2 regions of the Clostridium pasteurianum DSM 525 genome follow, and region 2 is predicted to be linked to the other one. Evidence: a T-box and tRNA genes for the amino acid it is inferred to sense, from the RefSeq annotation. Region 2 holds a T-box; the other holds one or more tRNA genes.

Region 1 (11,739 bases), 1.9 Mb from region 2:
ACTTAATTACGATGCTATTCACGATACTGTTCATGAAATGTGTAAAGATGAAGCTCGTCACGGAAAAGCATTCAAAGGTTTATTAAATAGATATTTTAAATAAAATAAAAAACAAAATGGCTTTCTCAATAGGAGGAAGCCATTTTGCTTTTGTGTTTTAATACGAACTATATAATTTAAGCTTGTATTAATATTCGTCACTTGTATTGACTAGCTTCCATTGCTCTGATAATATGTTAAAGGGAGGGATACAAGTTGAAAACTAATTATGACATTGTTATAGTAGGAGCTGGTCCAGCAGGAATTTTTACTGCCCTCGAAATTGCAAAAATTAAACCAGAATTAAGTGTTTTAATAATTGATAGAGGAAGAAATATTGAAAAAAGAGTATGTCCTGCAAGAAAGACTGGTAAATGTATAAATTGTAATCCTTGTGGAATAACTTTTGGATGGTCAGGGGCAGGTGCTTTTTCTGACGGTAAATTATCTTTAAGTCCAGAAGTTGGAGGTCGAATTTTAGATTATTATTCACAGAAAGAATCACAGGACCTAATAAATTATTGTGATGATGTATATCTAAATTTTGGGGCTAATAAAATTGTTTATGGTTTAAACAATGAAAAAATAGATGAGATAAAATATGAAGCTAGTAAGCATAATATTCGCCTTGTTGAATGTCCTGTAAGACATTTAGGTACTGAGCTTGCATATGAAGTTCTAAAAAAAATGTACCTGTATCTCATAGAAGAAACTAATACTGAATTTCAAGAACTTACAGAGGCTGTAAATATAATAGCCGAAGATAATGAGATTAAGGGAATAGATATAAAAAACAAATCAGGAGAATTTAGAATTCAAACTAAAAATTTAGTGGTTGCTCCAGGTAGAGGTGGAGCTGAATGGATTACAAAGGAAGCGAAAAGATTAAGTATAAAAACCACCAATAATGAAGTGGATATAGGTGTTAGAGTAGAAGTGCCAAATTCAATTATGGATCATTTGACTAAAGATTTATATGAAGCAAAACTTGTTTATTATTCTGATACCTTTGATAATAAAGTTAGGACTTTTTGTATGAATCCTGGTGGAGTAGTATCTGAAGAACATTATGATCAGGGGATGGCAGTTGTGAATGGACATAGTTATGGAGAAAAAGAATTAAGAACAAATAATACTAACTTTGCTATGCTTGTTTCGACTACTTTTACAGAACCTTTTAATCAGCCAATAGATTATGGTCAATACATTGCAAAGCTTGGCAATATGTTGACTGGTGGAGGAATAATGGTTCAAAGGCTTGGCGACTTACTTATGGGAAGAAGAACAAATGAATCGAGACTTAAAAAATCAACAACTATACCAACTATGAAATCAGCAGTACCTGGTGATTTAAGTTTTGTACTTCCCCAAAGATATCTGACTTCGATAGTAGAAGCTTTAAAAGCTTTTGATAAAATTGCACCTGGTTTATATAGTAAGAATACACTTCTATATGGAATTGAAGTGAAATTTTATTCAAGTAAGATTGAAACAAATGAGAAATTTGAGACAGAAATAAAGAATTTATATACTATAGGTGATGGAGCTGGAATTACGAGAGGACTTATGCAAGCATCTGTAACTGGTGTTATAGTGGCTAGAAATATAGTAAAATCAAGTTAAATTTAATCCGAATGGAAAGTGAGGAATTATTATGTCAGCATTTATTGTTTTAGGAGCTCAGTGGGGTGATGAAGGTAAAGGTAAAATGACAGACTATCTTGCAGAGGAAGCAGATGTAGTTGTTAGATTTCAAGGCGGAAATAATGCAGGCCACACTGTTGAAGTAGGTGAAAAGCAGTATAAACTTCATCTTATACCATCAGGTATATTATATGAAGATAAGTTAAATGTAATAGGAAATGGAGTAGTTTTAGATCCTAAAGCTATGTTTCAAGAAATAGAATATCTTGAAGGTTTAGGAGTAAAGGTTACACCTGAAAAATTACTAATTAGTGATAGAGCACAGCTTATAATGCCTTACCATAGAAGTTTGGATGGGGCAAAAGAAAAAATAAGAGGTAAAAATGATATAGGCACTACGGGAAAGGGTATAGGACCTTGTTATACAGATAAGGCTGAGAGATGTGGAATAAGAGTATGTGATTTAATGCATAAGGATGTCTTTAAAGAAAAACTTAGAGAAAACATTTCTGATAAAAATACTGTTTTATCTAAAGCATATGGTATGGATACCTTTGATTTTGACACTATATATGACGAATACATAGGATATGCAGAGAAAATAAAAGCCTTTGTAGCTGATGCCTCTGTAAGAGTTTATAATGAAATAAAGCAAGGTAAAGATGTTCTGTTTGAAGGAGCTCAAGGAAATTTATTAGACATAGATTATGGAACATACCCATTTGTTACATCATCTAGTACAATTGCAGGAGGTGTATGTACTGGAGCTGGAATAGGACCTACTATGATTAATAGTGCTATAGGTATTGCTAAAGCATATACAACCAGAGTAGGAAAAGGACCTTTTCCTACAGAACTTTTTGATGAAATGGGAGAACACATAAGAGATAAAGGCCATGAGTATGGTGTAACTACAGGAAGGGCAAGAAGATGTGGATGGCTTGATGTTGTAATTTTAAAATCAGCAGCTAGAGTTTCAGGTCTTACAAGTTTTGCTGTAACTAAAATAGATACTTTAGCTGGAATAGATAAAGTAAAAGTATGCGTAGGATATGAGCTTAATGGAAATATTATAGACTATGTGCCAGCGAGCCTTGAGGATTTAGCTCTTTGTAAGCCAGTATATGAAGAATTTGATGGTTGGGATTCTAGTGTAGAGGCTGCAAGAACCTATGAGGATCTTCCTAGTAATGCCAAAATTTATCTTAAAAGGATAGAAGAACTAACAGATACAAAAGTTTCTATAGTTTCAGTTGGACCAAGAAGAGATCAGACTATTGTGGTTAGTGAGATATAATTGTATAATATTCATATATTATAGCTAAAAATAACAGAACATACTTTAACAGTTTATTAAATATGTTATAATATAAATACTAAATATTAAGAGAAGAGAGGTATAAATTATGGAAATTAATAAAGATACAACTATAGGTGAAGTAGTAAGAACTTATCCTGAAAAAGCACAAGTATTAATGAGCTTTGGTATGGGATGTATAGGATGTCCATCATCTCAAGGTGAAACATTAGAACAAGCTGCAGTAGTTCATGCATTAGATTTAGATGATTTATTAGCAGCATTAAACAAATAATTTATAAACATAAATTTTAGAAATTATGAGCGCTGGGTTTATTTTAAATTCAGTGCTTATTTTTAATTTTTACATATTGTATTCATTAATGACTATGGGGGAGAAATAATATGGGAAATAAAATATATGAAGAATATTATAAGGTTCATCATTATGAAGTAGATAGAAATGGAAGGGTTTTTATTGCAACTTTTATAAATTATTTTGAAGATTTAGCATTAAATCATTCAGAAAGTTTAGATATGGGAATAGATTATCTTTTGAAAAACAATATAGCTTGGGTTGTATATAAATGGGATATAAAAATATATAAATATGCTATGTTAGGGGAAAAATTGAGAGTAAGAACTTGGGCACATTCGGTAAGAACATTTTATGCTTACAGAAAATTTGATATTATAAACTCTTCGGGAGAAACCATCGCTCAGGCTAATTCACTATGGTTTATGATAAATATAAAGAGAAGAAGACCATGCAAAATTCAAGATGAAATAATTGAAAAATTTGGCCTTACTAAAAAGGATAGTAGTCCAATTGAATTTGAAAAATTAAAAGTTCCAATTAATATTACTGAGGAAAAAAATTTTGTTGTAAGATATAGTGATATAGACACAAATAAGCATGTAAATAATGTAAAATATGTTTCTTGGGCACTGGAGACAATTCCAAAAAATATAATTAACAATTATAAACTTAGTCAATTAAAAATAAATTATGACAAAGAAACTGCTTATGGAGAAGTTGTTAAAGCTTTAGGAGAAACAGTGGAAGTTGATAATGGATATATAATTTATACATCTCTTTTGAATTCTAATGGAGATAGATTAAATTTAGTTAAAACTACATGGATTAAAGAATAAATTATAGTTTGGTTTATTATGAAGGAGAGAAAAAATTTGAAACATGATATTATTATAGTTGGTGGCGGTGCATCTGGAATTATGGCAGCTATTACAGCTAAAGACTTAGGAAAAGATGTGGCTATTATAGAGAGAAATGATAGAATCGGTAAAAAGTTGCTTACTACAGGTAATGGTAGATGTAATATAAGTAATACATGTAAAGATTATTCCAGGTATCATAGTGATAATTATGGATTTTTCGAATATTGTTTGAAGAATTTTAGTTTTAAAGAGACAAAAACATTTTTTAATTCTATAGGACTACCTCTTACTGTATTAGAAGATGGCAAAGTTTATCCTATGTCTTTTCAAGCTTCATCTGTTTTAGATACTTTTAGAATGGCTATAGAGGAAAGAGAAATTCCAGTATATCTAAATAAAAAAGTTAAAGAAATTAATATGAAAAATTCTAAAATTAATATTTCTATATGTAATGAGGAGGATACATTTTGTTGTAATAGATTGATAGTGGCTACCGGAGGAAAGGCTGCCCCTAAAACAGGTTCTGACGGTAGTGGTTATTCTATTGCTGAATCTTTTGGTCATAATATAATTAATCCCATTCCAGCTTTAGTACAATTACACCTTAAATACAAAAACTTAAAGGCACTATCAGGGATAAAATTCAATGGATATTCTCATGTTTGGATTAATGATAAGAAAAAAAGAAGTGAATTTGGAGAGATTCTTTTCACTGATTATGGTATATCAGGTCCGCCTATACTACAAATAAGTGGTATTGCATCAAAAGCTCTTCAAGATGGAAAAAGCGTAGATATAACTATTGATATGTTACCTCAATATACAATGGATAATTTAATAGAATTTTTAGAAAATCATTGGGGAATGTTTAATTATAGAAGTGTTTTCAATTCATTGATTGGAATAATTAACAAAAAAATGATACCTATAATTTTAAAGGAAGCACAATTAGATAATATACATAAGCCTTGTATAGAATTAACTTGGCAAGAGAAAAAAAATATATATAGTTTACTTAAAAGCTGGAAGTTTAAAGTTAGTGGTACTAATTCCTTTAATAATGCACAGGTTACGGCAGGAGGAGTAGACACAAAATATTTAGGGATAGATACTCTTAGATCAAAAATTATAGATAATTTATATTTTTGTGGAGAAGTATTAGATGTAGACGGTGATTGTGGAGGATTTAACCTTCAATGGGCTTGGAGTTCAGGCTATATTGCAGGAAAAAGTGCAGCTTGTAATTTAAGCTAAATATTTTTAAGGATATTTATATGTATTTAGTTTATAATAGCATTGTGAAAGTATTTTATATTGCAATAATATAATTTTACCTTTATTAATTAGATATTATTGTAATGAGAAAGGGAGAATTAAGGATATGAATGCTAGTAATTTAATGAATTATAAAAATTGGGTAGTGATAGGAGATGTATTGAATAGCTCTAAATATGCTTATAAAATATTAAATAGATTAAAAAATGAAGGATATAATGTATCAGGTGTTAATCCTAAAATAAAATCGCAAGAAATATTTACATCTCTAAAAGATGTTAAATATAAAATAGATGTTATAGATTTATGTATAAATCCCAAGATGGGTATTAAAATATTAGAAGAAGCAAGTGAGTTAAATATAGATAAGATACTTATTCAACCAGGTGCAGAAAGTAAAGAGATACTAGATTATTGCAAATATAATAATGTTACTGCTATAGAGGGTTGTGCATTAGTTGAACTTCAGCATAAAAATTCCATATTATAATATTATTTTATATTATATAACAGCTAATAAAACTGTATAGATTTTTATATTTTATTTATATTGATTAGTTATTTTTTTATATTAGATTAAGGAGTTTATAAAAAGGGGGATGTATAATGTTAACTATTTATGCTGTATCAGACTCTATTGGTGAAACAGCAGAACAGGTAGCTAAAGCTGTTTCAAGTCAATTTAATGAACCTATTGAAATTAAGAGAATAACTTATATAAATAGGATACAAGATGTAGACGATTTCGTAAATGGTATTGAAGATGTAAAAAATAGTATAGTTATATCTACAATAATTTTAGTCGAAATTAGAGAATTTCTCATAGAAAGATGTATGAAATTAGGTATTCCAATAAATAATGTGTTAGCTCCTTCAATTAGTATAATATCAAGAATGTTAAAAAAAGTTCCTGAATATAAACCTGGTGCTGTCTGGGATATGAATTCTAGATATTATAAGAGAATCCAAGCTATAGAATTTGCAATTCAATGTGATGATAGTAAAGATAATAATGGTATAAAGAAGGCAGATGTAATTTTAATAGGATTATCTAGAACTTCTAAAACGGCCTTATGCATGTATTTGGCCAACAAAGGTATTAAAGCATTGAATATACCCTTAATGCCTGAAGTAGATGTTCCAAAGGAGCTGTATGAAATAAGCAGAAAAAAGATAATAGGCCTTACAATAGAAGCAACTCAGCTTATAGATATAAGAAGGCATAGATTGAATAAGTTTGGTGTTATTAATAAAAATATACAATATGCAAATGCAGAAAGAGTTCTTCAGGAATTAGAATTTGCAGATAATATTATGAGAAAATTAAATTGTAGAGTAATAGATGTAACAAAAAGGGCTATTGAAGATACTGCTTTAATTATTATGGAGTCCATCAAAAATATTTTGTGATATATGGAAAAATGTGTATTTAAATTTTTGTAGTTAAAAAAAATATAAAAAAAATAAAAATTTATGTTGACATTAGGTGTTTTTTTTTGTATCATATTTATTGTTAGGTCGCAAGAGCAGCATCAAAAAATTAATAAGGCCCCTTGGTCAAGCGGTTAAGACACCACCCTTTCACGGTGGTAACATGGGTTCAAGTCCCGTAGGGGTCACCATTTTGTGGGCGTTTAGCTCAGCTGGGAGAGCATCTGCCTTACAAGCAGAGGGTCACAGGTTCGAGCCCTGTAATGCCCACCACAAAATATGGCCTGGTAGCTCAGCTGGTTAGAGTGCTGGCCTGTCACGCCAGAGGTCGAGGGTTCGATCCCCTTCCAGGTCGCCATATTTTAGCTGGCATAGCTCAATTGGTAGAGCAACTGACTTGTAATCAGTAGGTTATGGGTTCAATTCCTATTGCCAGCACCATTATAAATTAATAAGGCCCCTTGGTCAAGCGGTTAAGACACCACCCTTTCACGGTGGTAACATGGGTTCAAGTCCCGTAGGGGTCACCATTTTGTGGGCGTTTAGCTCAGCTGGGAGAGCATCTGCCTTACAAGCAGAGGGTCACAGGTTCGAGCCCTGTAATGCCCACCACAAAATATGGCCTGGTAGCTCAGCTGGTTAGAGTGCTGGCCTGTCACGCCAGAGGTCGAGGGTTCGATCCCCTTCCAGGTCGCCATATTTTAAGCTGGCATAGCTCAATTGGTAGAGCAACTGACTTGTAATCAGTAGGTTATGGGTTCAATTCCTATTGCCAGCACCACTACTTTCTAGGTTAATATCTAGAAAGTTTTTGTTTTTTTGAAATTAATTTAATAATATCGAACTAGAAAAGTTTTTATGAAATAAATAGTATAAAATAATAATTTAGTAGGAGTAAAAACTCCCACTAAATACATTTAATAAATATTATTATGGGATTAAGTATAATATTTTCATATTAATAAATTTATTTTTGTTTCAAAAAATTGATTTTAACTCTTATATCTTCACCATAAAATTTGAATAGATTAAAATTACCAAATAACCTTGAAGTAATTCTTTCTGAATAAGTCCTTGAAAGCCTTTCTAAAGAATAGTTAGAAGAAATAAGCATTTTTTTATTCAATAATAATTTTTTATTTAAAAGATTAAATAATTCAGTAGATGAAAAATCAGTTATCTGCTCAGTACCTAAATCATCTAGTATTAATAAATCACAATTAAGAAGCAAGTCTTCCAAAGTAGAGTTATTTTCAAATTTAATTTTTTTAAGTTCCTGAATAATATCATCGGCAGTTCTATAAACTACTAAAAATCCTCTGTCCAATAAATCTTTTGCAATACAATTTGATAAAAAAGTTTTTCCGGTACCGGAATTACCATAAAAAAGTAAATTTGTATTTGAGGATGAAAAATTTTTTATATAATCCATAACAAAAGGAATTATTTTTTCTTCCATATTTTTTCTTGGACTTCTTGGTTCTTCACCTGTTCTAGTAGATGAATAGCAGTTAATATTAAAATTTTCAAAATTATTATTTTTTAATATTAAATTTAAATGTGAATCCTTATAATATAATTTAACAAGCTTTTGTTTATAACAAGTACATTTTTTAGAACCTATGTATCCGGTATCCTTACATTTATTACATAGGTAATGGCGAGAAACATAATCTATAGGATAACCATTGGCAGTTAGAAGTTCAGATTTTTTTATTCTAAGATCAGTAATTTTTTCTTTTAAATTTTTTAGGTTCTGTTCTCTATTTTTTACATCTTTAAAAGATATAACAGATAAATTTATACATAGGTTAGCTATCTGACGTTCTATATCTAATACTTCTGGAATCTTTTGTGAAATTTCCAATCTTCTTTTTTTTAGTGCAGTATCTTCAATTTCTTGTATATGAGAATACATTTTAGTTACTTCTTCTTTATAACCTTTAATCATTTTTATCCCATCCTAATAATTTCTTTTCAAGTTCATCATAATCATAGGACCTTTGCTCATAATTGTTGAAATTAGTTTTAGGACCTGTATTTAAATTTGAAGATGATTTTTTAAATTTAGCTTTTTTAAAGTCTTTAGTATCTATATCCTTGATAGTTTTAATTCCTTCTTTGAACCAATTAGTTAGAATAGCATCTATATACTTAAAATCAGCTTTATTTATTCGAGAAAAAGTAATATCACAGGCTCTATAGATAACTTCTAGAGAAAACTTATAAGAATTTATCCATTTTTCTAATAGCTGTTGCTGTGGTTTCATAATTTCTGCGTCTTTAATACCAAGATAGGATAATATTTTCCTTATTTTTATCCATTTATCTTCATGTTTTTTTATGTAAATCTGTGCATTTTCTATAGTATTAATTTTAGCATCATGCCAGGATATAGCAATTCTTTCTATATATCTGTAATCAGTTTTATTTTTAGAGGTACAGTATTCAATAAGTAAGAGAATTAATTCTGGTGGAAAATTAAAATCGTTTATCCAGCTTATATACATTTTCATTTCTTTACTGGAAAGTGGTCTAGCAACAAGATTTTCTATATCCTGAAGCATATCTTTAGTAGAGGTATTATTTAATTCTTTTAATAGGTCTATATTTTCATTGTTATCTGAAATTTGATCATCTAAATCTAAAAAGGCTATATTAAAATTTCCTAAATTATCTATAGGAATGAGTTTTACTACCCCTTCATCATTCCAGTAGTTCCATGCATTCATTACATCTGTTTCAAGAAGACTCAGAGTACCTGCAAACATTGCAGAATTTATACCTGGTTCTCCAGACATACAATACTTTATTCCTAAAAGGTATACTTTTACATATTCACCTCTTGCTTTAGGCATGTACTTATCTATAAATATATTACTTATAGGAGTATAGCTGTTTGCTTTATTTTTAAACATGAAAGTACTCACAATATCACCGCCTTTCAAAATAATTATACAATATATAGTATTATTTATATTTATTATAACAAAATATTGAATTAAAATTAAGGTTAAACATGAAAATCTATTATTTAAGCACATAGTAGATTTCTTGAATAAGAATAATATTTAATTTGTCCATTAATCTAATAAAATCATTGATGATGATTAATTTTTTCTTAAAAAAATGCTTATAAACAAATCCAGTAATACCGATTCCTACTTGACTAATATAGGTTGATTATAAATTGAGTTTTTAATATTAAATATGTATTTTGTTAGTATTTTAATATTAAATATGTATTTTGTTAGTATTTTAATATTAAAAAATTATGCTGTTAAATCAATAATATTATAATATAAAATTAAAATCAATAATAAAAAAATTTATAAATATTTCCATTAATGAAAAGCTGGTAACATAAAAATTTATTTTAATATTATCTATTTACAATACAATGTGCTATTTTGCAGTTAAAGATAAATAATATATTGGGATATTATATTTTTTTAATATGTGTCAATAATATGTTAATGCGAGAGGAGAGATGATTTTGATATTAACAAGTAAGCATAGAATTATAAAAGTAGTAATATTAGTGATAGCTACTATTAGCTTTTGTATATTTACTTATTATAGGACTATGGCTTTGGAAAATGCAGAAAAAGCTTCAATTGATAAAGAAAAAAAAGTAGAATATTCGTCTTCTGAAAAAAATAATAGTATAAAAAAGGTAAATAAAAATGAAGAAAGTAAAATAAATGAAAAAGAAAAGGAGACTTCTGGTATTAAGAATAATGATAACAATTCTCAGGGTAAAACCAAAAATAAAGAGGTATCTATAAAGGATAAGGAAGCCGAAGTTGTTAATCAGAACTTAGCAATTCTTGCCTTGCCAGCTAATGGTAGAATAAGTTCTTTTTTTGGGTATAGAAAGGTGAAACTTAATGATGGTACTATTGAAGCAGGTATTCATAAAGGCATAGACATAGCTGTACCTTTAGGAACTAAAATAGGGGCTGCTATGAAAGGCCAAGTGGAATTTGCAGGAGTACAAGAGGGTTATGGAAATGTAATAATATTAAAACATTTAGGAGGATTAGAAACTGTTTATGGTCATTGCAGTAAGATTGAAGTGAAGAATGGAGATATAGTAAGCACTGGCAATGAAATAGGGAAGGCTGGAAGTACTGGCAGAAGCACAGGTCCGCATATACACTTTGAAGTTCGATATAATGGTACAGCAGTGGATCCTTTGAAATATCTAAATAATAATAGTGTCTATAATAAATAATTATTCATGTTTTAAAATACAAATCTTTTAAGTTTATATTTTTATATATTTTATTTACAAAGATTAGATAGTTAATATATTTTTAATTCCATATATTTATAAAATTAATTAGGAGTAGAATAATGTAAATATATTTATGATATAATTATAGAAAATATTTATATAAAGTATATAAATTTAAAATGATGGGGTGAAAAAAATGAAAGCTGAAATTCTATCTGTTGGAACAGAATTACTTCTTGGAGATATATTAAATACTAATGCTCAATATATTTCTAGGGAATTAGCAAATTTTGGTATTAATGTTTATTATCAGACTGTAGTTGGAGATAATCCAGAAAGACTAAAAAATGCATATAATTTTGCACTTAATAGAGCTGATATTGTAATTACAACCGGAGGACTTGGACCTACAAAAGATGATTTGACAAAGGAAATAGCAGCAGAATATTTTAATAAAAAACTAGTTTTAGATAATAAGTCATTGCAGGAAATAATTACGTTTTTTAAGAAGATAAATAGAGAAATCAGTGAAAATAATAAAAAACAAGCATATTTTCCAGAAGGAAGTATTATTATAGAAAATAATAATGGAACTGCGCCAGGATGTATTATAGAGGAAAATAATAAAATAGCC
Region 2 (11,739 bases):
TTTACTTTTTCTTCTGCTTTTAAATCTTGGTTTATCTGCTAACCCCTTAAAAAATCTTTTATAGGCATTACAACCATCTTTTACAGCCTGTTTAGCCACATTATTAGATACTCCACTGAGCCAATTAAGTTCTGATTTCTTTAGAATAGTTAACTCTTTTCTTAAATCACCATCATTTATGAATTTGCCACCATTTTTATAATTTTCCTCTTGTCTTGCAAGTGTCCAATTATAAATAAATCTTGCTGTTCCAACTGATTGCCATAATTTTTGCTGCTGTTCTATATTTGGAATAACTCTAACTTTATTCGCCAGTATCATTCTCTAACAACTCCTTAATCATCCTTTTATCTTTCTTAATAAGTGGTACTTGCAAAACTTGATTAATTTGTTGTTCAGAATAATATTGGTGTCCACCTTCTGTTGTATGATGCGGTTTTAAAATTCCTTTATTACCCCATAGTCTTAAAGTTTGAATACTTTTACCTACTAATTTTGAGAATTGACCTATTGTATAATACTTCATTTTATCACCTCTTTATATACATTATGATAAGATAAAACTAATAATATACAAATATGTTTTAGTAGGTTTTAATAGTTATTTAAAAACCGTTACTCCCCTCCTTAAGGTATACATTTTAAATCTCTATAGTTTAGTATATTCAGAAACAAGTATAAGTTCTCAATATATAGTTAAATAATATTGTATTAAAAATTTATATTGTACAAGCAAATTTTATATGGACATCTACTTAATATTATATAACTACAAGTTATAAAATTGTAGAAATTTTTCACATTTGCTATATATGCAGATAAATTATGTATGTAAAGAAATATAATTTAAATATAAATACAGCCTGTCCATAAATATAATATTATAATTTAAAGCAATTGACAAATGTTTTGAGTTGAAAAATTTACTAGAGTCCTTAAATTTAATAAATTAATTGCAAAAATGTATAGATATCTCTTTTTATGATAACACTAAATAATAATTATTAATTATTTTGTGGGAGAGATGATTTATGGGGAAAACACCATTAAAAAAAGTAATAAAAGCAAAACTTAAATCAAATAGAGAATTAACTGAGATGGAAAAATTAAGAGAGAAAATAAAATATGAAATAGCAGAAGAATTGGGACTCAGTGAAAAAATTGATAAATTGGGTTGGAGTGGATTAACTGCAGAAGAGACGGGAAGGATAGGGGGAATTATGACTAAGAGAAAAAAAGAACTACATCTTCCTAAAAATGTTGATATACAAAATAATTCCTATAACGAACAAAGTGTTTTGGAAATTAAAAGGGAAAAGAAAGAGTAAATTTATCATCATTGTTGACTTATATGTTAAAAATATATAATATTAATTTATTACAAAATAACAGATACTCAGACTAAATTTTCTGAGTTTCTTGATTTATATAGGAATTAAAGGGAGTTATAGATGAATTGTTATAAAAATTTTGCACATATTTATGATGAACTTATTAATGGAGATGTAAATTATAAAAAATGGGCAAATACTATTTTAAATATATGCAGAGAGTACAATATAAAATTTGAAAAATATTTAGATTTAGCTTGTGGTACGGGAAATCTTATAGAAATTATAGGTAAAGATTTTAAACAGGTTTGGGGCGTAGATTTGTCTGAAGATATGTTATGGGAAGCTGACAAAAAGCTCAGACATGAAAATATAAAGGCAAAACTTATCAAACAGGATATTTCTAATTTGTGTCTAAATAGAAAATTTGATCTGATAACTTGTTGTTTGGATTCAACTAATTATATTTTAGAATATTCTAGTTTAAAAAAATATTTTTCTGGAATAAAAGAACATTTAAATGAAAATGGAATTTTTATTTTCGATATAAATTCTTATTATAAACTTAGTACAATTATAGGTAATAATGTATTTACCTATGATGATAGAGAAGTAGTTTACATATGGGAAAATCAATTTGATAATGACATTGTGGACATGTATCTTACTTTTTTTGTGAAAGAAAAAGAAAATGATATATATAAGAGATTTGATGAAGAACATAGTGAACGGGCTTATAAGCAGCAGGAAATAGAAAAACTATTTAAAGAATGTGGTCTTAAACTAATAAAAAAATTAAATAATTACAGTGAAGAGGATATAAATAGCCAAACTGAAAGAATAGTTTATATATTAGGATAATATTTTAACCTGACTAACTTGGCGTAAGTCTCCCCCTTCTTCAAGTGGGAGTTCAACGCCAAGTAAGCCATGCATTCGCAGTTCTAAAATTCAGATGGGGTAAGAGAATCCCCACCTGAATTAAGAACTTGCTTCAATTGATTTTTGGTATGTCTTATATAGCAATACAAAAGTTATTCATAATATAAAATTTTACTTTAGATTTTCAATACAAAAAATTTTGTAAATATATTTAAAATTTATAAATATTGGAGGATGTTTGATGGAAGATAAATTACTAATTGCAACGGCTAAGAATGGAGAAATTAGAATAATAGCAGCAATTACAACGGAACTTGTAAATACGGGCGTAAGATTTCATAAGTGTGCACCTACAGCAGCAGCAGCTCTTGGAAGAATGCTTACAGCAGGAAGTCTTATGGGGGCTATGATGAAAAATGAAAGTGACTCTCTTACGCTGAAAATAGATGGCGGTGGAATTGCAAAAAGTGTAGTAGTTACTGCTCATAGTGATGCCAGTGTAAAGGGATATATAGGAAACCCTAAAGCAGAACTTCCCCCAAATTCAAAGGGTAAACTAGATGTTTCAGGTATAGTTGGTAAGAATGGTAATCTTACAATTATACGAGATTTAGGACTAAGAGAACCTTATGTAGGCAATGTGCCCATATATACGGGAGAAATAGGAGATGACTTAGCCTATTATTTTACTACTTCTGAACAAGTGCCTTCAGCAGTAGGACTGGGAGTTCTAGTGGATAAAGATCTTAGTATTAAAGCAGCTGGTGGTTTTATAATTCAGATGATGCCTGGATATAATGAACTTACAGCAGATTTACTAACTTACAGGTTAGAAGAGATACCATCTATAACTAAACTCATAAGTGATGGTATGGATGCAGAAGGAATTCTCAATTATATATTTGAGGATATGGATTTAAAAATTGTAGGTGAGATGAAACCAGAATATAAATGTGACTGCAGCAGAGAAAGAGTGGAAAAAGCCCTTATAAGTATAGGGAAAAAAGAATTACAAGAAATATATAAGGATAATAAAACGGAAGAATTAAAATGTAATTTCTGCAATAAAGCTTATAATTTTACCCATAAAGATATAGGGAAGATAATTGATAGTTTGTAATAGAGGGAAAAGACGAAGCAAGAATCACACATTCAACTGAGAAAAGTTTCGTCTTTTTCTCCTGTTGTGAATGAAATCTATAAATTATAAAAAATATGTTGACAAATATTGCTTTATATAATAAAATAATACCTGTCTTAATGTTACGGGCGCTTAGCTCAGCTGGGAGAGCATCTGCCTTACAAGCAGAGGGTCACAGGTTCGAGCCCTGTAGTGCCCACCATAACATTGGCCTGGTAGCTCAGCTGGTTAGAGTGCTGGCCTGTCACGCCAGAGGTCGAGGGTTTGATCCCCTTCCAGGTCGCCAATATTTATTAATGCAAATTTTGTTATTCGGCCAATTAGCTCAGTCGGTAGAGCAGAGGACTGAAAATCCTCGTGTCTCTGGTTCGATTCCAGAATTGGCCACCAAAGTTGCGGGAGTGGCTCAGTGGTAGAGCGTCACCTTGCCAAGGTGAACGTCGCGAGTTCGAATCTCGTCTTCCGCTCCATAGGGCGCTATAGCCAAGTGGTAAGGCAGAGGTCTGCAAAACCTTTATCCCCAGTTCAAATCTGGGTGGCGCCTCCAAATTAATAAGAAAGTAGTCTAATTGCTGATTTTTCAGTGGTTGGGATACTTTTTCTTTTTTTTGTTAGATTATTTTCATTTCTTATATTTACAGACTTTTGTATTTTATTTTCCGTATAGACCTATGTGTAGTCGAAATATTTAGGAGGGCTTAACAGTGGGTTGCAAAGTAAAAAGAAAGCGTATTACAATGGGTTGCAAAGAGAATTTCGCAGAAAGTTACACAACGGAAAAAGAACCATTACAACAATTTAATATTACCGATTTTTTTAGATTACATGAGCAATTTATGACTGTAAAGAAACTTGAAGGATTAGCTGAAAAGACTATTACAGACCATTTTACATTTATGAGATACTTTAAGAATTGGCTTGTAGATGAAGTAATGGATTATCAAGACCGTATCGTTGAAAAGGGAATATTTTTAGAGTATATTGCATATTTGTTTCAGATGGAATATTTGGATCAGCTACATATAATGCAATATATAGTTTTCAACAGGCAAATAGTGGTATATTATCTGTTGATGGCGTAGTAGGTCCGCAAACATTTCATTGGGCTGTATTTTTAGTTTTTGGTCAGCAACACCAAGCATAAATAAGAAAATAAGGTGTTTAATAATTGATTATACACCTTATTTTCTTATCTATGTTTTAGGGACATTTGTGTCCAGTATCCAGTAGCAATTACCCATCACTGTTAATTAGCTAATACTACTCTCATCTGTGTATAGGAAGAGTTTAATATGTTGGCTCTATGTCTAGAAGAGTTCATTCAAACACTAACCTTCCACTGGTGTTTTCTGACTATAAGCAATATTCTCCCCAGCACTGGAATACATAATACCTAGAGAATCCAATTAGAAATCTCTTAAAATCTACAAGGAAACATTGAGAGAGCTGTCCTATTTATTTACCCTAATCTCTATCCACTTCAAACAGCAATCCATGAATACCTACATACTGTGTAGCTGAACCTCCAATGTTAGTAATCTTTATAATGTACTTTGTACTAGAGGCTTCAAGCTCCAACCAGTATCATCAGAACCACCACCAGATATAGGGCTATCATTAGTACCAGTTCCATACAGTAAAGTCCTAAATAAAGTACCGCCAGATATACCAGAAGGATTATTGAATATTTGAGTGTGTGCTACATTAGTTGAATTTCTATTCCTCTGGATTAGGTTAACTGCGATAGTGCCTACTGTAGTAATTGTAGGAGCTTCGTAAAACTCTACTTGTAAAACTCTGTCTGAAACTATATCCACCACTTTCATAGCAACCTCATGTATGTCGGAAGGTGTTCTAATCTCAAAGTAATAAGAAGTCCCATTATTTATTACAGGTAGAATCTGCGAATATCTATAAGCCTGTCCTAAGTGTCTGCTGTGGTGTTCTGGTGTCATTGCAATAAGAAACTGTGATTCATAGTCTACATACGGAAATGTGAGCTTTGGCATAGTTATTACTTCCTTTATTTTCTTTGTCTTGCAATTAGATCTTCTATCAAGAACACTATCTAATAAATATCTTAAGAAGCAAGGTTTTATAACATTAACCGAAAGTTATCTATAATTAAGTAATTCTTATTGAACCGATGTGTACCGAACGGTACGCACAGTGGTGTGAGAGGTCGCTGAATAAAATAATTATTCAGCTCCTACTCGATTACAAATTAAGGTTTAAACTGCAAAGTTCAGCATATCATAACCAACTATTGTAAATTTATTAAAGTTTTGTTACAATAATTTGTATAGAATAAATGGAGGAATATTATGGAAAACGACTATAAGAAGAAATTTTATAAAAAATGGTGGTTTTATTTAATAGTTATATTTATTATTTTGGGTGCTGGGACAGGCTATTATTTTTATACTGCTCATGCAGCGGGGAAAATGTCCGAAAATAATTTTAATAAGAATATAAGTATAAATAAAGAGGGCACAGTAATTCTAAAAGATAAGACAAAGGCAGCAGTAAAAGTTAGAAGTGAAAATGAAATTTATGATGAAATACACAAAATGGCAAATACAAAAATTGTAGCTGAGGACAATAAGGTATGGGGGCAAATTAAAATTACTCCTGAAGTTTGTAATAAGTTAATAGTTGAATTAAGTTATTCAAACTATGCTGATAAAGATGCTTTAATAAAGTGGCTTATGGAGTGGAAAAATAAAAACTATTCTAGTAGTGTTGAAATACATAATTATGTATGGAGTAAGTTAAATGGAAATGTAGGAAAAGCAACGGAGCTGAAAAAGTAAAGGGATAAAAATATTCCTTTACTTTTTTATTTTATAGGGTGAAAAGTGTACCTCTATCTATAAGTTTCCCTTTAGACAAAAATATAGGTCTTATGTCTTCCTGTATCAAAAATTTTAATACAGTATTTTTATACAAATAATTATTTAAATCACCGAAAAAAGCAATATTTCCTTCTTCTAAAATGCCACAGGTACCACCTATAAAACCATAATTTAGTCCTGGTAATTCAATGTCACCAGGTGGAAGGAGCAGAACCTTCATACCATTAGTTTTAAGAACATTATGTATTTTTATATCACTTGTAATAGCAGCAGAATCACTTATAAGAGCGGTAGAACATTTGCTATAACCCTGTTTTACATCACATAATTTTTTGCCTTTTATTTTAGATAGTAAATTTTTATCTGTATATTTTAAATTGTGTAAAAAAATATGCTTTGTGTTCAAGGCATTTAAACATATATCTTCAGGATATTTATCTTTAAGGTTTTTATAAGTTTTAGTAACATTATAATCTAAATTGTCTATTATATTTATGAAGGATGTATCCATATCCTTGTGAACTATTATATTCTTTTTATCTATAATGTGAAGAAGCATGTCAGGGTGTCCGCATACAGCATTGTACAAGTGGCCACTAGGTGGAACTATTATAGAATTAAATCCATTTTTATACAGGTTTTCTTTTTCAGTTTCGCTGGTTCTGAAATCTATTAATACATTTTTCAATTTTATATACCTCAAAAATTTAAAATTATTTATTTTATTTTAGCATAATTTTTTTATTTTTACTTAAAATAAAATGCATATACATTTAGATTAAACACATACTACTTGTAAGAAAGGAGTGAGAATATGCTTCTAAAAAGCATTGTATATAACGGAGAAAAAGAAGATATAATAGATGGATTAGAGTATATAAAGCACAATTTAGAGTTAAAAGGAATAAAAGTAGGCATCTCAGAAAGTATAGAAAATAGAACTCACTTCGTTAAAATGTTTTGCAGCGATGAATTTTTTAATTCCCGAGTGGAATACAATTTTAATCTGTATTTAAGTATGGTTTTATATGAAATTATGACTAAAGAATTTTATAATAAAAAATTGATAGAATTTCTAAATGAAAATTACTTTTTCCTTAAAGCCGAAGAAATAAAAGATCTAAAGAGCATTTGTAAGGATTCCTTTCTATGCAATGGAAAAATAAAAGATGAAAATGAGGTATATTATATAAATAGGAAAAATTCAATTACAAAGAAAATATTTTCCTGTGTAAGTGAAAATGAGTTGATAAATATAGAGGGATTTATTAGATTTAGAATTAAAGAGATGGAAAGTGATTTCCAGGCTATAGTAGATAAATCAGTAGAAAAATATATGATAGATAAAGAGTATAATGAATTTATCAACCTCTTAAAATATTTTGTAGACATACAAGAGAGTAAAATAGATGAGGTGAATATATATCCCGATGCCAATGAAAGATATATTATTAAGGATAAGGATGGAAAAGATATAGGCAGAGATTTAGTAAAGAATTTAAAAAACACAAAGTATGATAGTAAGGAAAATCAGGAGGATATAATTATTAGCGGTCTTATAACATTATCACCAAGAAGTATAGTTATTCATAATGTAGAGGAATTTAAAAAAAGAGAATTAATAGATACCATAAGTAATGTGTTCGAAGATAAGGTTAAATTCTATGATGATAATGAAGAAAGAGAAAGTTTAAAGGATAAGCTAGAAAAAATAAATAAAGATCTTATAAAAGTTTGAGTTAAGTATTTAGTTATTGACATATACGAACTTGTAGCATAAAATATGTCTTATAGAGATTATAATTGATAAAAGCTATGAAAAGGAAGAGTAAATATATACTGTTCTAAGAGAGAGAAATCATTTGCTGAGAGATTTCTTGAATAAGATTTATTGAAAACCACCTTTGAGTTAAAGGCTGAATTGAGTAGGCTATTTCGTTTATCGACGTTAAGATAATAAGTGAATACTGATTTTGATGCAGTATTAATTTGAGTGGAACCGCGAAACAAACTCGTCTCATTATTGAGATGAGTTTTATTTTTTGTTATCAGGAGGTAAAATTTATGGTTAAAGTTACATTAAAAGATGGTAAAGTTTTAGATGTGGAACAGGGAACATCTATTGAAGAAATTGCTAAAAATATAAGTATTGGTCTCTATAAAAAGAGTTTAGGGGCTAGGGTTAATGGTAAAAGAACAGAATTAATGGCAAAAATAGAAGAGGATTGTACTCTTGAAATATTGACTTTTGAAGATGCAGACGGAAAATGGATATTAAGACATACTGCTTCACATATATTAGCTCAGGCAGTAAAGAGACTATATCCAAAGGTAAAATTGGCTATTGGTCCAGCTATAGACAATGGATTTTATTATGATTTTGATGCGGATTTTCCAATAACAGTAGATACTTTAACTGCTATAGAAAAGGAAATGTCTAAGATAGTAAAGGAAAATTTACCCCTTGAAAGATTTGAACTTCCAAGAAATGAAGCTATTGATTTTATGAAACAAAGGGGAGAGGACTATAAGGTAGAACTTATAGAAGATCTACCTGAAGGAGAAATAATTTCATTTTATAAGCAGGGAGATTTTACGGATCTCTGTGCAGGACCCCATGTACCTTCTACTGGAAAAGTTAAAGCTTTCAAGCTCCTTTCAGTGGCCGGAGCTTACTGGAGAGGTAATGAAAAAAATAAAATGCTTCAAAGAATATATGGTACAGCCTTTGTAAAAAAAGCTGAATTAGATGAGTATCTAAATATGCTTGAAGAAGCTAAAAAGAGAGATCATAGAAAACTTGGAAAAGAACTTGATTTATTCAGTATTCATGAAGAAGGACCTGGTTTTCCATTTTTCCATCCAAAGGGAATGGTTGTTAGAAATCTTTTAGAGAATTATTGGAGAGAAGTGCATACAAAGGCAGGTTATGATGAAATAAGAACTCCTATTATATTAAATGAAGAGTTGTGGCATCAATCAGGACACTGGGATCATTATAAAGAAAATATGTATTTTACAAAAATAGATGACAATGATTATGCTATAAAACCTATGAATTGTCCTGGATCTATATTGGTTTACAAGAATTCAATACATTCCTATAGAGAACTTCCAATAAGACTTGGAGAACTTGGACTTGTGCACAGACACGAAAAATCAGGAGCACTTCAAGGTCTTATGAGGGTAAGATGCTTTACTCAGGATGATGCTCATATATTTATGACAAGAGATCAGATTACAGAGGAAATTTTAGGAGTAATAAAGCTCATCGATTCCTTTTATAAAGTGTTTGGATTTGAATATTTTGTGGAACTTTCCACAAGACCAGAAGATTCTATGGGAAGTGATGAAGATTGGGAAATAGCTACTAAGGGATTGATAGAGGCATTAAATGCAGTAGGTCTTAAATATGAAGTAAATGAAGGGGATGGAGCTTTCTATGGCCCTAAAATAGATTTCCATCTCAAAGATTGTATAGGAAGAACATGGCAATGCGGTACAATTCAATTGGACTTCCAGATGCCTGAAAGATTTGATTTAACTTATATTGCTGCAGATGGTGAAAAGCATAGACCGGTAATGGTTCATAGAGTTGTATTTGGAAGTATAGAAAGATTTATAGGAATACTAATAGAACATTATGCAGGAGCCTTCCCTACTTGGCTTGCACCAGTTCAGCTTAAAGTTATGAATATAACAGAAAATCAAGTTGAGTACTTAAATGAAATAGTTGCAATACTAAAGAAGGAAGGATTCAGAGTAGAAAGTGATATAAGAAATGAAAAGATTGGATACAAAATCAGAGAGGCGCAGCTTCAAAAAATACCATATATGCTGATAATAGGAGACAATGAGATGAAAGGTGGAAATGTTTCCGTACGAAGCAGAAAAGAAGGAGATTTAGGAAGTTTAAATATAGAAGATCTTATATTAAAATTAAAAGCTGAAATAGATGAAAAAGTAAATAATTTATAAATATATTGACAATCTATGAGATAGGTAGTATAATGTTATATGTCAAGAAGAAACATGCCGTTTCTCACCTTACAGCATTGCTAGTTAGGTTTATTTTAATCTTTGATTATTATTGAGGACGGCATTTGTCGTCCTTTTTATTTTGTATAAATACCTATCCTAGTGATTATTTACTAAGGTCCTTGCCTCATAATATATGAGTGACAACAGTATATGACAGGGTATTAATTTATCTAGACCTAAAGGATTGCAAGAGTTTGATGAGTAAGCTTAATTGATTATGCATGTTTCTTTTTTATTAAGTTCGGAGGTGAAAATCATTAGTAAGAACAGTAAATTTCTCATTAATGAAGAGATTAGAGAAAAAAAAGTAAGGGTTATAGGAAATGATAATTCACAGCTTGGGATAATCTCCACTAGAGAAGCTATAGAAATGGCTGAAGAACAGGATTTAGACTTAGTTCTTATATCACCAGGTGCAGACCCACCAGTTTGCAGAATTATGAACTTTGGTAAGTTCATATATGAGCAAAATAAAAAAGAAAAAGAAAATAAAAAAAATCAAAAGGTAGTAGTAATTAAAGAAATTAGATTGAGTACTACTATTGAAGAACATGATATATCAATTAAAGCTAACAATGCTAGAAAATTTTTACTTGACGGAGACAAGGTAAAAGTTACTGTTAGATTTAGAGGAAGAGAAGCGGATTATGCCTTCAAGGGCAATAAAATATTGGATAACTTTGTTTCTAAACTAGATGACATTTATGTCATCGAAAAAAGAGCAAAGCTTGAAGGAAGAAATATGACAATGGTTTTAGCTCCTAAAAGAGCATAATCGAGGGGAGGAAATTATTATGCCAAAAATGAAAACTAAGAGAGCAGCAGCTAAGAGATTTAAGCTTACAGGTACTGGAAAACTTAAGAGAGCAAAGGCTTTTAAAAGTCACATATTAACTAAAAAGAGTACAAAGACAAAGAGAAACTTAAGAAAAACTGGATATGTTTCTGTAACACAAGAAAAGACAATGAAGAAATTGTTACCATACCTATAAGGGGATTGGTTTTTAAGGAGGTTTTTTAAATGGCAAGAGTAAAGAGAGCTATGAATGCTCGTAAGTATCATAAAAAAATATTAAAACTTGCAAAAGGTTACTATGGTGGAAAGAGCAAGTTATTTAAAACTGCTAACGAAAGTGTTATCAGAGCATTAAGAAATGCATATGTTGGAAGAAGATTAAAGAAAAGAGATTTTAGAAAGCTTTGGATAGCTAGAATAAATGCAGCTACAAGAATAAATGGTCTTTCTTATTCAAGATTCATTAATGGAATCAAATTAGCTGGTATAGATCTTAACAGAAAAATGCTTTCAGAAATAGCTATAAATGATCCTAAAGCTTTCTCAGAGTTAGTTGAAGCAGCTAAGAAACAATTAGCTTAGGTCTGTAAAAATAAATAACAAATCATATATATTATATATTGTATGTGTACATATATTAATCAAAGGTTTATGATTTAATTAGAATACAAAATAATATAGTATATTGATGAG

What was found. A T-box is a leader RNA that pairs with one kind of tRNA and senses whether it is charged. The one in region 2 lies ahead of thrS (threonine--tRNA ligase), so its partner is inferred to be a tRNA-Thr.
Region 1: it has a tRNA-Thr gene. The T-box ahead of thrS (threonine--tRNA ligase) is inferred to sense a tRNA for this amino acid. The anticodon was not compared.

The regions. Positions count from the first base shown of each region.
Region 1 covers NZ_CP009268.1:4,232,149-4,243,887, reverse strand. The annotation lists gene CLPA_RS19395 (NADH peroxidase) at 1-103, shown strand, start outside; gene CLPA_RS19390 (NAD(P)/FAD-dependent oxidoreductase) at 256-1,662, shown strand; gene CLPA_RS19385 (adenylosuccinate synthase) at 1,694-2,980, shown strand; gene CLPA_RS19380 (DUF1858 domain-containing protein) at 3,090-3,275, shown strand; gene CLPA_RS19375 (acyl-[acyl-carrier-protein] thioesterase) at 3,386-4,135, shown strand; gene CLPA_RS19370 (BaiN/RdsA family NAD(P)/FAD-dependent oxidoreductase) at 4,172-5,413, shown strand; gene CLPA_RS19365 (CoA-binding protein) at 5,541-5,924, shown strand; gene CLPA_RS19360 (pyruvate, water dikinase regulatory protein) at 6,041-6,844, shown strand; tRNA gene CLPA_RS19355 (tRNA-Glu) at 6,982-7,056, shown strand; tRNA gene CLPA_RS19350 (tRNA-Val) at 7,063-7,138, shown strand; tRNA gene CLPA_RS19345 (tRNA-Asp) at 7,147-7,223, shown strand; tRNA gene CLPA_RS19340 (tRNA-Thr) at 7,231-7,306, shown strand; tRNA gene CLPA_RS19335 (tRNA-Glu) at 7,321-7,395, shown strand; tRNA gene CLPA_RS19330 (tRNA-Val) at 7,402-7,477, shown strand; tRNA gene CLPA_RS19325 (tRNA-Asp) at 7,486-7,562, shown strand; tRNA gene CLPA_RS19320 (tRNA-Thr) at 7,571-7,646, shown strand; gene CLPA_RS19315 (ATP-binding protein) at 7,833-8,816, opposite strand; gene CLPA_RS19310 (DnaD domain-containing protein) at 8,809-9,795, opposite strand; gene CLPA_RS19305 (M23 family metallopeptidase) at 10,362-11,102, shown strand; gene CLPA_RS19300 (competence/damage-inducible protein A) at 11,302-11,739, shown strand, end outside.
Region 2 covers NZ_CP009268.1:1,780,593-1,792,331, forward strand. The annotation lists gene CLPA_RS08040 (RNA-guided endonuclease InsQ/TnpB family protein) at 1-321, opposite strand, end outside; partial or broken gene CLPA_RS21900 (MerR family transcriptional regulator) at 353-526, opposite strand; gene CLPA_RS08050 (alpha/beta-type small acid-soluble spore protein) at 1,032-1,328, shown strand; gene CLPA_RS08055 (class I SAM-dependent DNA methyltransferase) at 1,452-2,192, shown strand; gene hslO (Hsp33 family molecular chaperone HslO) at 2,455-3,333, shown strand; tRNA gene CLPA_RS08065 (tRNA-Val) at 3,481-3,556, shown strand; tRNA gene CLPA_RS08070 (tRNA-Asp) at 3,564-3,640, shown strand; tRNA gene CLPA_RS08075 (tRNA-Phe) at 3,669-3,744, shown strand; tRNA gene CLPA_RS08080 (tRNA-Gly) at 3,750-3,824, shown strand; tRNA gene CLPA_RS08085 (tRNA-Cys) at 3,828-3,901, shown strand; gene CLPA_RS21665 (hypothetical protein) at 4,059-4,436, shown strand; gene CLPA_RS22110 (hypothetical protein) at 4,385-4,498, shown strand; gene CLPA_RS08095 (hypothetical protein) at 4,896-5,363, opposite strand; gene CLPA_RS08100 (DUF6241 domain-containing protein) at 5,679-6,167, shown strand; gene CLPA_RS08105 (DUF6873 family GME fold protein) at 6,199-6,897, opposite strand; gene ytxC (putative sporulation protein YtxC) at 7,024-7,947, shown strand; T-box leader at 8,016-8,232, shown strand; gene thrS (threonine--tRNA ligase) at 8,274-10,187, shown strand; ribosomal protein L20 leader region at 10,226-10,333, shown strand; gene infC (translation initiation factor IF-3) at 10,498-11,025, shown strand; gene rpmI (50S ribosomal protein L35) at 11,045-11,242, shown strand; gene rplT (50S ribosomal protein L20) at 11,272-11,628, shown strand.